Regions from separate parts of the Bradyrhizobium sp. SZCCHNR2028 genome, predicted to be linked through region 4. Evidence: predicted binding sites of a transcription regulator. Region 4 holds the regulator's gene; each other region holds the start of a gene.
The links. The regulator PhoB, encoded in region 4, activates phosphate uptake and scavenging genes when phosphate is short. The targets are predictions, from matches to a motif close to TGTCATNNANCTGTCAT.

Region 1 (3,578 bases), on a different contig from region 4:
TCCGCCACGATGCGGTTCTCGCGCAGATATTGCGCGACGATCGGAGCCGGGATGCCGTGATCGGCATAGCCGCCGGTGGCGCGATCGAAGCCCGGGGTCAGCAGGGTCAGCTTGTTCGGATCGGTCATTGCGAAGCCGGGGGCGAGATCCGGAAAGCCGTGCCATGCCGCGCCCGGCGTGAGCTGCCACAGCGCGGTATCGGTCGCGAGCTGGTCGGTCGAGATCGCCTCCCAGGCCACGTCATGGCTAGCCCCGGGATTGGCCGCATCGGGGATCGACACCCGGTCCGGCACGAACGGCTCGAAGAACCAGCGCCGCGCCGGATCCTTCTCCTTCTCCTCGAATTCCCGGCGCATCGCCCTGATCTTCTTGCGCAATTCGATTCCGAGCCGGATCGTGTCGTCCCACAGCACCTCGCCGGAGCGGCCCTTCATCATCTGCGCGCCGACGTCCAGCGAGGCGAACAGCGGGTAGAACGGCGAGGTCGAGGCGTGCTGCATGAAGCTTTCGTTGAAGCGGCGATGCTCGACCCGCCGCCGCTGGCCCTTGATGTGGCGGTCCTTGACGTGGATCTGCGAGGCTTGGGAGAAGCTCGCGAGCTGCTTGTGGGTCGATTGCGTGGCGATGATGCCGGGGGCGTCGGGTCCGAGATCGCCGAGGCCCATGGCGAAGCGGCCGGCGTAGAGCGGGTGGAATTTCATGAAGCCCGCCCAGGCCTCGTCGAACATGATGTAGTCGCAGAGAGGCCCGATCCGCTTCAGGATCATCTCGGCGCTGTGGATCGTGCCGTCATAGGTGCACTCCTCGACCACCGCGACGCGGAACGGCCGCTCCTTGCGCCAGGCGTCGGGGTCCTTGACTAGCGGGTTGTCGCGGATCTGCTGTCGCAGATGCTCTTCGTCCAGCAGATCCCAGCGCATCGGGCCGATCAGGCCCCAGGGGTTGCGAACCGTTGGGACGTAGATCGGGACGCCGCCCGAAATCAGCAGCGCGCCGTGATGAGCGGCCTTGTGGTTGTTGCGGTCGAACAGCACGAGGTCGCCGTCGGTGACCAGGGCCCCGAGCACGACCTTGTTGGAGGTCGAGGTACCGTTGAGGACGAAATAGGTCTTCTCGGCGCCGAAGATCTGCGCGGCTTCCTTCTGCGCGCGCAGCGCCGGCCCCTCATGGGTCAGGAGATCGCCGAGATCGAGCACGGAATTGTCGAGATCGTCGCGGAACACGGCCTCGCCGAGATGCTCGACGAAGACCCGGCCGATCGGGCTGCGGCTATAGAACACGCCGCCATTGTGCCCGGGGCAGGTCCAGAGCTGGTTGCCTTCCTCGGCATAGTCGACCAGCGCGCCGAAGAATGGCGTCTTCAGTGTCTCGGCATATTGCTTCAGCCGGCTGACCAGGTTCTTGGCGATGAAGGCTGGAGTCTCCTCCGACAGGAAGACGTATCCGTCGATGAAGTCGAGCACCTCGACCGGCAGATCCTCGAACCGCTTGCGGCGGATCAGGAGGATGATCGGGAAGTCCAGTCCGCGACGGCGCATCAGGTTGATCAGCGACGCCGTCTTGCCTTCCAGGCCCTTCTTGCCCCAATCGACGACCATGCAGCCGATCGCGGCATCCGTCTGCACGGCGATCTCGGCGTCCTCCAGCTTGCGGGCGCGCACCACCTCGAAGCCCGAGCGCTGGATCTCCTCGATGATCTGGTTGAAGCGGAGCCCCGCAAGGTCGTCGGTCTCGAACACGGGCGCGGCGAACAGGAAGGTGAAGCGGCGGAAGTATTCCATGAGAGTCTTTCGGGCTGGGTGGGCAGCCACCTGTCGTCACGTTCGATGACGCTTCGATGACAATAGGGCGCCTCACGGAGCTTGTCTCGGTCGCCTCGCAGTGGCAATCGTCCCGAACCCGAGTGATGCTGAAAGGATCCGTGGTGCTTCCCGAATGGATCAGCCTTGATTGTGTGGCGCCGTCCGAGCTCCATCGGCAGGCGGCGCTGGAACGCCAGGCCCAGTTGACCAAGCCGATTGGCGCCCTTGGGCGATTGGAGCAGGTGGCGGTCGAGCTGGCGGCGCTGCAGGCGTTGGAGCGGCCGGGGGCCGATCGGGTCCCGGTGGTGCTGTTCGCGGGGGACCATGGCATCGCGGCGCGGGGCGTGTCGGCGTATCCGCCGGAAGTGACGGTGCAGATGCTGCACAACTTCGCGGCCGGTGGCGCAGCGATCTCGGTGCTGGCGCGCAACCTCGGCTGTCCGCTGGAGGTGGTCGACGTCGGCACGCTGGCGAGCGAGCCGGTGCCCGGCGTGATCGTCGACAAGCCGCGGCGCGGCACGCGCGACTTCAGCACCGAGGCGGCGCTGACGCTGGAGGAGGTCGCGTTTGCGGCCGAAGCCGGACGGCGCGCGGTGGTGCGGCAGGCCGATCACGCGCCGCAACTCGTGATCTTCGGCGAGATGGGGATCGGCAACACGACATCGGCGGCAGCGATTGCCGCCGCGCTGCTGTCATGCGCGCCCGCGGACATCGTCGGCAGCGGCACCGGGCTCGACGCCGACGGACGGGCCAGGAAGGCTGCGGTGATTGCCGATGCGTTGGGGCGACACGGGCTCACGACGGGAGCGGCCGTCGCGGACGTCCTGGCCGCCGTCGGCGGTTTCGAGATCATTGCGATGGCCGGCGCGATCGTCGCCGCCGCGCAGCGGCGCTGGCCGGTGCTGGTCGACGGCTTCATCGTCTCTGTCGCGGCGCTGGCCGCCGTCCGCCTCAATCCCTCCTGCCGTCCGTGGCTGCTGTTCTCGCATCGCTCGGCCGAGCGCGGCCACGCCATCGTGCTCGACGCGCTCGGTGCCCGTCCGCTGATCGACCTCGATCTGCGGCTTGGCGAGGCCTCGGGCGCCGCCACTGCGCTGCCGATCATTCGGTTGGCCTGCGCGCTCCACGGGGGCATGGCCACCTTTGCGGAGGCCGCCGTCTCGGGAGCCAAGTCCTGATGCGGATCGATCTGCTGCGGCACGGGACGACAGGACGGGACGGCTATCTCGACGGCCGTACCGACCCGCCGCTCAGCGACCTCGGCTGGGATCAATTCCGGCGGCAGACGCGGAGCCTGATCTGGCACAGCGTCGTCAGCTCGCCGTTGGCGCGCGCACGTGCGGCAGCGGAGGATTATGCCCGGCAGACCAACTGTGCGCTGGACATCGATGCGGATTGGAGCGAGCTCGATTTCGGACGCTGGGACGGGCGGACGCATCGCGACATCGCCGCGGAGCCCGGAGGCGAAGCCTTGCTCGACACCTTCCATGCCGATGCTGAGGTCCGGGCGCCGGGCGGTGAGAGCTGGTCCGATTTGCAGGCGCGAGTGGCGCGCGCAACACATCATATCCTTGTCCGGCCCGAGCCTGCGCCGGTTCTCGTGGTGACCCATGGCGGCGCCATACGCGCAGCGCTCTCGCATCTGCTCGGCTGGCCGCTGCACCAGCTGTGGAGCTTACGCATTCGCCCTGGTACGCGGATCACGCTCGAAGCCGGGCAGGGCGATGATGGTGTACCTTGGGGCGAAATCGTCGAGATCATCCAGCCATGATGCTT
Region 2 (3,578 bases), on a different contig from region 4:
GCCACGGGTCATCGTGTCGATGATGCCGAACGTCTCGAAGAAGGCGTAGACGATGTTGATGACCAGCAGGAAAAAGATGGTCGGCGACAGCAGCGGGAAGGTCACGGTCCAGAACCGCCGCATCGGCCGCGCGCCGTCGATCGCGGCGGCCTCGAGCACGCTGCGGGGGATGCTCTGCAGCCCGGCGAGGAAGAACAGGAAGTTGTAGGAGATCTGCTTCCAGGCGGCAGCGAGGATGATCTGCAGCGCCGCCTGGTCGCCGTCGAGCAGCGGATTCCAGTCGATGCCCATCGCGCGCAGATAGCGCGAGATCACGCCGAGCGACGGATGCAGCATGAAGATCCAGAGCACGCCCACCACCGGCGGCGCGACCGCGTAGGGCCAGATCAGCAGCGTCCGGTACAGCGTGACGCCGCGCAGCGGCTTGTCCGCCATGACCGCGAGCAGCAGCGCGACCGAGAGCGACGAGAGCGCGATGGCGAAGGAGAAGCCGAATGTGCGGAGAATGGCTTGAAAATAGTCAGGCTGACTGAGCAGGTCGGCGTAGTTCTCGAACCAGACGAAGCTCGTGGACAGGCCGAACGCGTCCTGCAGCAGGAACGACTGGATGACGGCCTGGATCGCGGGCCAATAGAAGAAAATCAGCACGATCGCGAGCTGGGGAGCGACCAGCACGAACGGCAGCAGTTTTGATTGGAAGATGGCGTTCTTCTGCATGGTCGGTCGGCGAGCCGGCAGGCCGCGGGTGGCCTGCCGGCTCTTGGCCTCACTTCACGGCCGTCTTTTCGAACTGGCGCAGCATCTGGTTGCCGCGCTCGACCGCGGCGTCCAGCGCCTGCTTGGCGGTCTTCTTGCCGGCCAGAGCCTGCTCGATCTCCTCCGACCAGACGTCACGCAGTTGCACCATGTTGCCAAGACGCAGGCCGCGGGAATTCTCCGTCGGCTCCTTGTTGGTCAATTCGAGCAGCGGCGTCTCCAGGTAGGGCTGATCCTTGTAGAAGCCCTCGGCCTTGGCCTTCGCGTAGGCCGCCTTGGTGATCGGCAGATAGCCCGAGGCCTTGTGGATATAGACCTGACGATCGGTGTCCGAGAGGAAGGTCAGGAACTTCGCCACGCCCTTGTATTCGTCCGCGCTCTTGCCGCCCATCACCCAGAGCGAGGCGCCGCCGATGATCGAGTTCTGCGGTGCGCCCTTGGCGTCGGGATAATAGGGCATCGGCGCAGCGGTGAAGGCGAACTTGGCCTGCGCCTTGACGTTGCCGAAGAACGCCGACGAGGTCAGGTAGATCGGGCATTCGCCCGAGGTGAAGCGGCCCTCGCCGGTGTTGGTGCGGCCGGCATAGTCGTAGGTCTTGTCCTTCTGCAGCTCGACCAGGTTTTCGAGATGCTTCACCTGCAGCGGACCGTTGAACTCCAGCACGGTGTCGAAGCCGTCGAGACCGTTCGCCTTGCTGGCGAGCGGCACGTTGTGCCAGGCGGAGAGCTGCTCGAGATTGACCCAGGTGACCCACGAGCCGGAGAAGCCGCAGGTCGGATGGCCGGCCGCCTTCAGCTTCTTGGCGGTCTCGAACAGCTCGGGCCAGGTCTTCGGGATCTCGGCGTTGACCTTCTTCAGCTCGTCGAGATTGACCCACATGACCGTGGAGGACGAGTTGAAGGGGAAGGAGAGCATTTCGCCCTTCGAGGTCGAATAGTAGCCGGTGATGGCCGGCAGGTAGCTCTTGGGATCGAACTTCTCGCTGGCGTCCTGCATCAGCTTGTAGACCGGCTTCACGGCGCCGGTGGCGGCCATCATCGTGGCGGTGCCGACCTCGAACACCTGCATGATATGCGGCGCATTGCCGGCGCGGAAGGCGGCAATGCCGGCATTCATCGTGTCGGCGTAGTTGCCCTTGTAGGTCGGAACGACCTTGTAATCGGTCTGCGAGGCGTTGAAATCGTTGGCGAGCTTGACGATGACGTCGTTGTTGGCGCCGGTCATCGCGTGCCACCACTGAATCTCCGTCACCGCATGCGCGGGTGCGGCGGCGCCAAGGACCAGCGTGGCTGCCGCAGCGGCGGCGGTCCAGAATTGTCGAAGTGACATTAAAAAATACCTCCCATGGAACGTCATCGGCGTCGCGGCCGTAGCAGCGCGAGATGACAGTTTTGTGAATGTATAACCGGTTGGATCGTCAGCGGAAAGCGCGTTCGTCGCGGCTTCGCGGCGGAATGCCGCGACTTGCGCGAGACGGCGCGGCGCCGGGGCGATGCCCCAGGCGACGCTAGCGTGGGGAGACGACAGGCTGATGGCGCTTCAGCGCTTGCGCTCGGCGCACACCGTGCCCTGGGACAGCAGGGCCTGGATCTCGTGCTCCGAGTAGCCGAACTCGCTGAGCACCTCCTGCGCATGCTGGCTGAACTTCGGCGGGGTGGAGCGCAGGGTCGGCTTGGTGCGTTCGAGCCGGATGGGCGACGCGACGCCCTTGTACCAGTCCTTTTCGATGACATCGCCGCGGTAGATCGTGTGCGGACTGGTCAGCGCCTGGTCGATCTTCTGCACGGGTCCCGCCGGCAGGCCGGCCGCGAGCAGCCGGTCGCACAGCGGCTCCGCCTCGAATTGGCTGAAGACGGCGGCGAGCTCGGCGCGCAGCGCCTCGCGATTGGCGACGCGATCCTTGTTACGGGCGAAGCGCGGATCGGTGCCGAGCTCCGGCCTGCCGATTTCCTTGGCGAGCTTGCGGAAGGTGCCGTCATTGCCGACGCCGATGAAGATATCGTCCGTCTTGGTCGGGAAGATCGCGTAGGGAACGAGGTTCGGATGCTCGTTGCCGGTCAGCGACGGCGGCTTGCCGTGCATGAAGTAGTTTGCGGTATGCGGATGCATGATCGCGAGGCCGGTCTCATACAGCGTGACCTCGAGGAACTGGCCGAGCCCAGAGCGCTGCCGTTCCGACAGCGCCATCAGGATGCCGATCGCGGCATAGAGTCCGGTGGTGATGTCGACCAGTGGCACGCCGATCCGCATCGGTCCGCTCTGCGACGAGCCGGTCGCGGCGATCATGCCGGTCATCGCCTGGATGATCGCGTCATAGCCGGGATTGCCGCCGCGCGGACCGTCTGCGCCGAAGCCGCAGATGCGGCAGTGCACCAGCTTCGGGAATTTCTCGCGCAGCGTGTCGCTGCCGATGCCCCACTTCTCCAAGGTGCCGGGCTTGAAGTTCTCGATCAGCACGTCGGCGGTCTCGAGCATCCGCATCAGCACGACGCGGCCACCCTCGGAAGCGAGATCGAGGCCGATCGAACGCTTGTTGCGGTTGATCCCGACGAAATAGGCAGCGTCTTCGTCGTGGAAGGGAGGGCCCCAGTCGCGGACCTCGTCGCCGGCCGGCGGTTCGACCTTGATCACGTCGGCGCCGTGATCGGCCAGGATCTGTGTGCAGTAGGGCCCGCCGAGCACGCGCGTCAGATCGATCACGCGCAGTCCGGCCATGGCGCCGGGAGCAAATTGGGGTGTCATCGGATGTCGCGAGGTTGGTTTCAGCTCGCGGCCATTAAGCATTGCTGCGGCGCTGGTGCAAACGCGGCTCGCCGAATGG
Region 3 (3,578 bases), on a different contig from region 4:
GTTCGGCTACGCGATGTTCGTGAGCCCGCTGAAGTGGCTGTTCATCCTGGCCCCCCTGGTCATGGTGTTCGCGATCTCGGCCGGCATCAATCGCCTGGCGCCGTCGACCGCGCAGATCCTGTTCTGGGTGTTCTCGGCCTTGATGGGCATCTCGCTGTCGTCGATCTTCCTGGTGTACACTCACACCTCGATCGTGCGGGTGTTCTTCATCACCGCGGCGACGTTCGGCGCGCTCAGCCTGTACGGCTACACGACCAAGCGTGACATGACCGGCATGGGCTCGTTCCTGTTCATGGGCCTGGTCGGCATCGTGCTGGCGAGCCTCGTGAACCTGTTCCTGGCGAGCTCGATGCTGCAGTTCATCGTCTCGGTGATCGGCGTGTTCGTGTTCGCCGGCCTGACCGCCTGGGATACGCAGCGCCTGAAGAACGAGTACATCTACGGCTACGCTTCCGCGGGCGGCGACATTGCCGAGCGCGCAGCGATCACCGGCGCCCTGTCGCTGTACCTGAACTTCATCAACCTGTTCACGCTGCTGCTGCAGCTGCTCGGACAGCGCGACTGAGCCAGCGGCTCACACGAGCGACCTTCGAAGCCCCGGCCTCACCGCCGGGGCTTTTCGTTTGCGCAAGCCAATTGCGACCGCGGCGCGGGCGCGACGGCAGCCATGCCGCGAGGCCGGATTGATCGCCGCGTCCGCTTTGGTATGTTTCCACCATGTCCGACATTGAGATCCGGCCCACCCGGGAGGCCGACCTTCCCACCATCACCGCCATCTACGGCCAGGCCGTCCGCGAGGGCACGGCCACCTTCGAGCTCGACCCTCCGGATCTGACGGAAATGACGCGCCGCTTCCGGGCGCTCACCGACGACGGCTTTCCCTATTTCGCCGCCCTGCTGGACGGAGAGGTGGTTGGCTATGCCTATGCGGGGCCTTACCGGCCTCGCCCGGCCTATCGCTTCACGGTGGAGAACTCGATCTATCTCGCCCCCGCCAGCCAGCGTCGTGGCATCGGAATGCGACTGATGCGGCGGCTGATCGACGCCTGTGAGGAGGGAGGCTTTCGCCAGATGATCGCCGTCATCGGCGACTCCGCCAATGCCGGCTCGGTCCGGCTGCATACCGCCTGCGGCTTCCAGATGATCGGCACCCACCCGAGCGTCGGCCTGAAATTCGGCCGCTGGCTCGATACTGTGATGATGCAGCGCCCGCTCGGGGCCGGGAGCAGCGACGTCCCGGCGTAAGCAACGCCAGTCGGAATGTCATGATCAGCCGGAGCGCGTGGGATCAGACCAGCGCCGGCTTCGGCGCGATCACCAGCAGCACGCGCTCGAGCTCATGACCGCGGCGCAGGATCAGGCCGGTGGCCGAGATCACGCTGTACATGCCCTGCTTGCGCGCCAGCCGCGGGTCCTTCTCGATGCGGTAGATCGGCACCTCGGACGCCCGGCGAAACACGGAGAAGACGGCCCGGTCACGCAGGAAGTCGATCGAATAGTCGCGCCACTCACCGTCGGCGACCATGCGGCCGTAGAGGTTGAGGATACGATTCAGCTCAAGGCGATCGAACGTCACCCGGTTGGGCGCTGCGGCCGCGTTGCGCGCCGCCGCGCGGTTCTCGCTGGGGTCTGCATCCTCCGGCGTGAGGTTCATGAGCGTCCTCCTGTCATCTGTGTGACATGATCGCGCCATCCGCCGGAAGCCGCAAGGGGCCGTTTTCATTGTTGAAGTTCGGCCGCGCATGCCAACCGCGCGAACTCCGCGAACACGCAAGCGTCACGGGATCGTTAGCAGAATCATAATCGCGCCGTCTTTCCGCCCACCGACCGCCCCCGACCTTAGGCATAAGATTCGTGTGCGTTGGCCCGGTCCTTTCGGTTCCGGATTCCTCAGCCCCCAGCCCCCCGGGGTCGTCAGGATCGGGTCCATTCACAAGTAAGGCAAAGGGCCAACGCAAGTTGGTCCTTTTGCTTTTTTTGGCGTGAGCTGCACGGAACATGTTATGGCGCGCCTCCGTCCCATGGACGTGACGGGCCTTACCGCAGATCAAGGGAAACGAAGATCAGGACGACCGAAGATCAGCGCTCGGGAGCACGCGCCGTTGCTGAAGCCCGTCCGACCAATGGCAACTCGGAAAAGGCCGCCCCGAGCATCGCGCCGGGGCGGTCGCGACTGCCGTCCTGCACATAGACGACGGTGCCATCGACGCCCTCGCGGGCGATCTTCTCCAGCGGCACGCTCCATCTGACCGGCGACCCATTCCAGTCACCCAGCTTCTGAAGACCGCGAACGACGTTGTAATAGGTCAGATCACGGCCGCTGTTCTCGCCGCGGCCGACCGAGATGGGGACCACCCGCGAGATCGAGCAGACCCAGACCTCGCCGTGCTTGCGCGGCATCTGGTCGTTGGCCGCGGCCACGGAGACAGTGAGGTCCTGGCCGTCGACCGACAGCCTCACCGGCACCGACATCACGCTGCCACCCTGGACGGTCTCCTCGATGGCGCCTTCGATCGCCTCGCGGTCGCTGCCGATCACATGCACGGAGCCGTTGACCACCGCCTGCGGCGTATAGACTTCGCGATCGCCACGCGCCCTGGAATAGGCCCGCTGCCGGGCCGTGAAGCGGGAGTCGGCCAGCGTGTCCTTCCAGCCCAGGTAGTCCCAGTAGTCGATCGGCAGGGACAGCGCGATGACCGAGGGATCTCTGGCGAGCTCGCCGAGGATCTTGTCGGCCGGCGGGCAGGATGAACAGCCCTGGGACGTGAAGAGTTCGATCACCGCACGCGGATCGGACGCGGCCGGCCGGACGAAAGCGATGACCGCACAGACACTCAGCGCCGCGCGCGACCACCACGACATCTGTCCACTCATCGTCACTGTCCTGTCTGGAACATGGTCCGCTGCGCCCTGCCGCGTCAATGATCTGCGAAGCCGCCCTCGTAGTTAATAGAATGCAAACGAAAAGGAGGCGGCCTTTGTCATAGGCCGCCTCCTTCATCACCCGCTACTCACTTCAGAGTGAGCCAAACTGTCGCGTCGCGCTTTGGTTAAGCAGCGAGCTTGCGCAGCACGTAGTGCAGGATGCCGCCGTTGCGATAGTAGTCCAGCTCGTCCAGCGTATCGATCCGGCAGAGCAGCGGCACCTGCTGCGCCGCCCCGTCGGCCGACACGATCTCGGCGGTCAGGGTTTGACGCGGCTTCAGGTCGCCCTGCAGACCCTTGATGGTGACCTTCTCGTCGCCCTTCAGGCCGAGCGAGGACCAGGACGTGCCTTCCTGGAAGGTGAGCGGGAGCACACCCATGCCGACCAGGTTCGAACGATGGATGCGCTCGAAGCTCTGGCAGATCACGGCGCGGACGCCGAGCAGCCGGGTACCTTTCGCAGCCCAATCGCGCGACGAGCCGTTGCCGTATTCGGCGCCGGCGAACACCACCAGCGGCACGCCCTCTTCCTGGTACTTCATCGCAGCGTCGTAGATCGACATCTGCTCGCCGTCGGGCCAGTGCTTGGTCAGGCCGCCTTCCGGAATGTTGCCGTCGGCACCTTTGAGCATGAAGTTCTTGATGCGGATGTT
Region 4 (3,578 bases):
CTGCTGTTCACCGCGCTGTCGAACCAGTTCTGGAGCCTCAACCTTTCCAGGACGATGGCGAACCTGCCCGTCACCATCAACAATTTCGTCCAGAGCCCTTATGCCTACTGGAAGCAACTGGCCTGGAGCGGAGCCCTTCTCATCACTCTGGCCGTGCTCGCCCTGAACATCGGTGCACGCATTCTCGGCGCCGAGAGGAACACCAAATGACCGAACTGTCCGTCTCCGTCAGTCAGCCCAATCACGCTCTTCACGGCAAGGCGCTTCCGGATGCGCCGGCCAAGGTGACCGCGCGCAACCTCAACTTCTACTACGGCGACCATCACGCGCTGAAGAACATCAACCTGTCGCTGGGCACCAACCGCGTCACCGCGTTCATCGGCCCGTCCGGCTGCGGCAAGTCCACGCTGCTGCGCATCTTCAACCGGATGTACGATCTCTATCCGGGCCAGCGCGCGACCGGACAGCTGATGCTCGACAACACCAACATCCTCGATCCCAAGCTCGATCTGAATCTGCTGCGCGCCCGGGTCGGCATGGTGTTCCAGAAGCCGACGCCGTTTCCGATGACGATCTACGAGAACATCGCCTTCGGCATCCGCCTCTATGAGAAGATCTCGAAGTCGGAGATGGACGACCGGGTCGAGAAGGCGCTGCGCGGCGGCGCGTTGTGGAACGAGGTCAAGGACAAGCTCAACGCCTCGGGCCTGTCGCTGTCCGGCGGCCAGCAGCAGCGGCTGTGCATCGCGCGCACCGTGGCGGTCCGGCCGGAGGTGATCTTGTTCGACGAGCCGTGCTCGGCGCTCGATCCGATCTCGACCGCCAAGGTCGAGGAGCTGATCCAGGAGCTCGCCGAAAACTATACGATCGCCATCGTGACGCATAACATGCAGCAGGCGGCGCGCGTCTCCGACAAGACCGCCTTCATGTATCTCGGCGAGCTGATCGAGTTCGACGACACCAGCAAGATCTTCACCTCGCCGAGTGATCGGCGGACCCAGGATTACATCACCGGCCGGTTCGGCTGACGCCGACGACATTGTCTTCAGGAGATCATCATGGCCAGTGAACATACCGCCAAGGCGTTCGACAGCGATCTGCAGGACCTCACCCGTCTGGTATCGGAGATGGGCGGCCTCGCGGAGCGGCTGATCGTCGATTCCGTCGATGCGCTGGTGCGGCGCGACATCGCGCTCGGCCAGAAGGTGGTCGCCACCGACGCCGAGGTCGACAAGCTGCAGCGCATCATCGAGGAGCGCGCCGTGCTCACGATCGCCCGTCGCCAGCCGATGGCGGTCGACCTGCGCGAGATCGTCGGCGCGATGCGCGTGGCGACCGATCTGGAGCGCATCGGCGACCTCGCCAAGAACATCGGCAAGCGCGTCGCGGCGCTGGAGAGCGACTTCCATCCGCTGAAGCTGATCCGCGGCCTCGAGCACATGACCGATCTGGTGCAGTCGCAGGTCAAGACGGTGCTGGACGCCTATGCCGCGCATGACCTGCCGGCGGCGATGACGGTGTGGAAGGGCGACGAGGAAGTCGACGCCATCTGCACCTCGCTGTTCCGCGAGCTCCTGACCTACATGATGGAGGATCCGCGCAACATCTCGTTCTGCATCCACCTGATGTTCTGCGCCAAGAACATCGAGCGCATCGGCGATCACGCGACCAACATCGCCGAGACTGTATTCTATATGATCGAAGGCCAGCAGATCATGGACAAGCGCCCGAAGGGCGACATGACGAGCTTCGCGACGACGATTCCCGGTAACTAAGAGAGACGGTTCAGACATGGGCGCCCGAATTCTGGTGGTGGAGGACGAGGAGGCGCTGACGACGCTGCTGCGCTACAACCTCGAGGCCGAAGGCTACGAGGTCGAGACCGTGGCGCGCGGCGACGAGGCCGACACGCGGCTGAAGGAGCGCGTTCCGGATCTCGTCGTGCTCGACTGGATGCTGCCGGGCCTCTCCGGCATCGAGCTGTGCCGCCGCCTGCGCGCGCGCTCCGAGACCCGGCAACTGCCGATCATCATGCTGACGGCGCGCGGCGAGGAGAGCGAGCGCGTGCGCGGACTCGCCACCGGCGCCGACGACTACATCGTCAAGCCGTTCTCGGTGCCGGAGCTCCTGGCGCGCGTGAAAGGCCTGCTGCGGCGGGCGAGCCCGGAGCGGCTGGCGACCGTGCTGTCCTATGGCGACATCGAGCTCGACCGCGAGAAACGCCGCGTGGCGCGCTCGGGGCGGCCGATCGATCTCGGCCCGACCGAATACCGCCTGCTCGAATTCTTCCTCGAGCACCCCGGCCGCGTGTTCAGCCGCGAACAGCTGCTCGACAGCGTTTGGGGCCGCGACATCTACATCGACGAGCGCACCGTCGACGTCCATATCGGCCGCCTGCGCAAGCTGCTCAATCCCGGCCGCGAGCAGGACCCGATCCGCACCGTGCGCGGCGCCGGTTATGCGCTCGATGATCGCTTCGCCAAGAGCGAGCAGGTGTAAGGGCGATGGGCGTGAGGATGAAGAAGGTGTGAGGCGCGAGCGGGCCCGATTGAGGAGATCGCGGTCCGCTTTCCGCCACGCCGCCGCCGTCTTGATCGTGTCTGCTTCGTGGCCCGTCACGATGTTTCGGTCCCAGCGGACGCCCTTGATCAAGACCATCATCATATCTCTTGCCGTGCTGCTCGGCAGCCTGGCGGGCGCCCCGGCCGCCGAGCTCGAGGACGCGGTCGCGGCGGCAGGCAACGGGCAGCATGCGGCGGCGATGCGACGGCTGCTGCCGCTGGCCGCCAAGGGCGATGCGCGGGCGCAGTTCGACGTCGGCTTCATGCAGGCGTTCGGCTGGGGCGTGCCGCGTAATCCGAGCGAGGCGCTGGCCTGGTACCGCAAGGCCGCCGATCGGGGGCTCGCCGTCGCGCAACATCATCTCGGCATCGCCTACGTCAATGGCGAGGGTGTTGCCTCGAACTACGGCGAAGCCAGTCGCTGGTTCAGCCGCGCGGCGGCGCAGGGCTTCGCCCAGTCGCAATACATGCTCGGCCTGATGCTGCTCGACGGCCGCGGTGTGAAACAGGACGTCGTGCAGGGCTATGCCTGGCTGGTGATGGCGGGCCGTAGTGGCGTGCGATCGGCCGGCCGCGACGTGCAGCGGGTCAGGTTGACCGAGCCGCAGCGCGTCCAGGCCCAGAGCGCCATTGCGTCCTGGCAGCCGAAACCGGAATCGGCGGATGCGGGCATTGCCACTCCGCGTCCGGAGCAATTGCTCGGGCTCGATCGCCACATCGGCGAGGTCGTCGATCCCACCTCCTGGCCGGCGTCGTCGATCGGCGTCGTCACCGTCGCGCAATACTCGAGCGGCGGCTGGTGCACCGGCACCCTGGTGGCGCCGCGCGTCGTGCTCACCGCCGCGCATTGCGTCTTCAACGGCGTGGCGCAGGTCAGCCCCGGCAATGTCCGCTTCCTGGCCGGCATGAACCGTGGCACGCCGGCGGCATCGTCGGTCGCCGACAAGCTGATCGTGGCGCCCGATTTCGTCCCGACCCGGCACGACAGATGGTCGCTCGACCGCTCGCCCGCCGATT

Region 1: the regulator PhoB is predicted to act here: its motif matches at 1,827-1,843, upstream of QX121_RS30105 (Orn/Lys/Arg decarboxylase N-terminal domain-containing protein).
Region 2: the regulator PhoB is predicted to act here: its motif matches at 2,140-2,156, upstream of ugpB (sn-glycerol-3-phosphate ABC transporter substrate-binding protein UgpB).
Region 3: the regulator PhoB is predicted to act here: its motif matches at 1,666-1,682, upstream of QX121_RS10980 (DUF2794 domain-containing protein).

What each region holds. Positions count from the first base shown of each region.
Region 1 is NZ_JAUHJF010000032.1:49,684-53,261, reverse strand. It holds gene QX121_RS30105 (Orn/Lys/Arg decarboxylase N-terminal domain-containing protein) at 1-1,781, opposite strand, end outside; gene cobT (nicotinate-nucleotide--dimethylbenzimidazole phosphoribosyltransferase) at 1,925-2,980, shown strand; gene QX121_RS30095 (histidine phosphatase family protein) at 2,980-3,573, shown strand; gene cobS (adenosylcobinamide-GDP ribazoletransferase) at 3,570-3,578, shown strand, end outside.
Region 2 is NZ_JAUHJF010000026.1:25,161-28,738, reverse strand. It holds gene ugpA (sn-glycerol-3-phosphate ABC transporter permease UgpA) at 1-717, opposite strand, end outside; gene ugpB (sn-glycerol-3-phosphate ABC transporter substrate-binding protein UgpB) at 767-2,086, opposite strand; gene QX121_RS28115 (CaiB/BaiF CoA-transferase family protein) at 2,297-3,499, opposite strand.
Region 3 is NZ_JAUHJF010000005.1:151,422-154,999, reverse strand. It holds gene QX121_RS10990 (Bax inhibitor-1/YccA family protein) at 1-565, shown strand, start outside; gene QX121_RS10985 (GNAT family N-acetyltransferase) at 718-1,245, shown strand; gene QX121_RS10980 (DUF2794 domain-containing protein) at 1,289-1,654, opposite strand; gene QX121_RS10975 (DUF1223 domain-containing protein) at 2,080-2,862, opposite strand; gene acnA (aconitate hydratase AcnA) at 3,051-3,578, opposite strand, start outside.
Region 4 is NZ_JAUHJF010000002.1:183,229-186,806, forward strand. It holds gene pstA (phosphate ABC transporter permease PstA) at 1-210, shown strand, start outside; gene pstB (phosphate ABC transporter ATP-binding protein PstB) at 207-1,028, shown strand; gene phoU (phosphate signaling complex protein PhoU) at 1,059-1,775, shown strand; gene phoB (phosphate regulon transcriptional regulator PhoB) at 1,792-2,499, shown strand; gene QX121_RS04020 (trypsin-like serine protease) at 2,645-3,578, shown strand, end outside.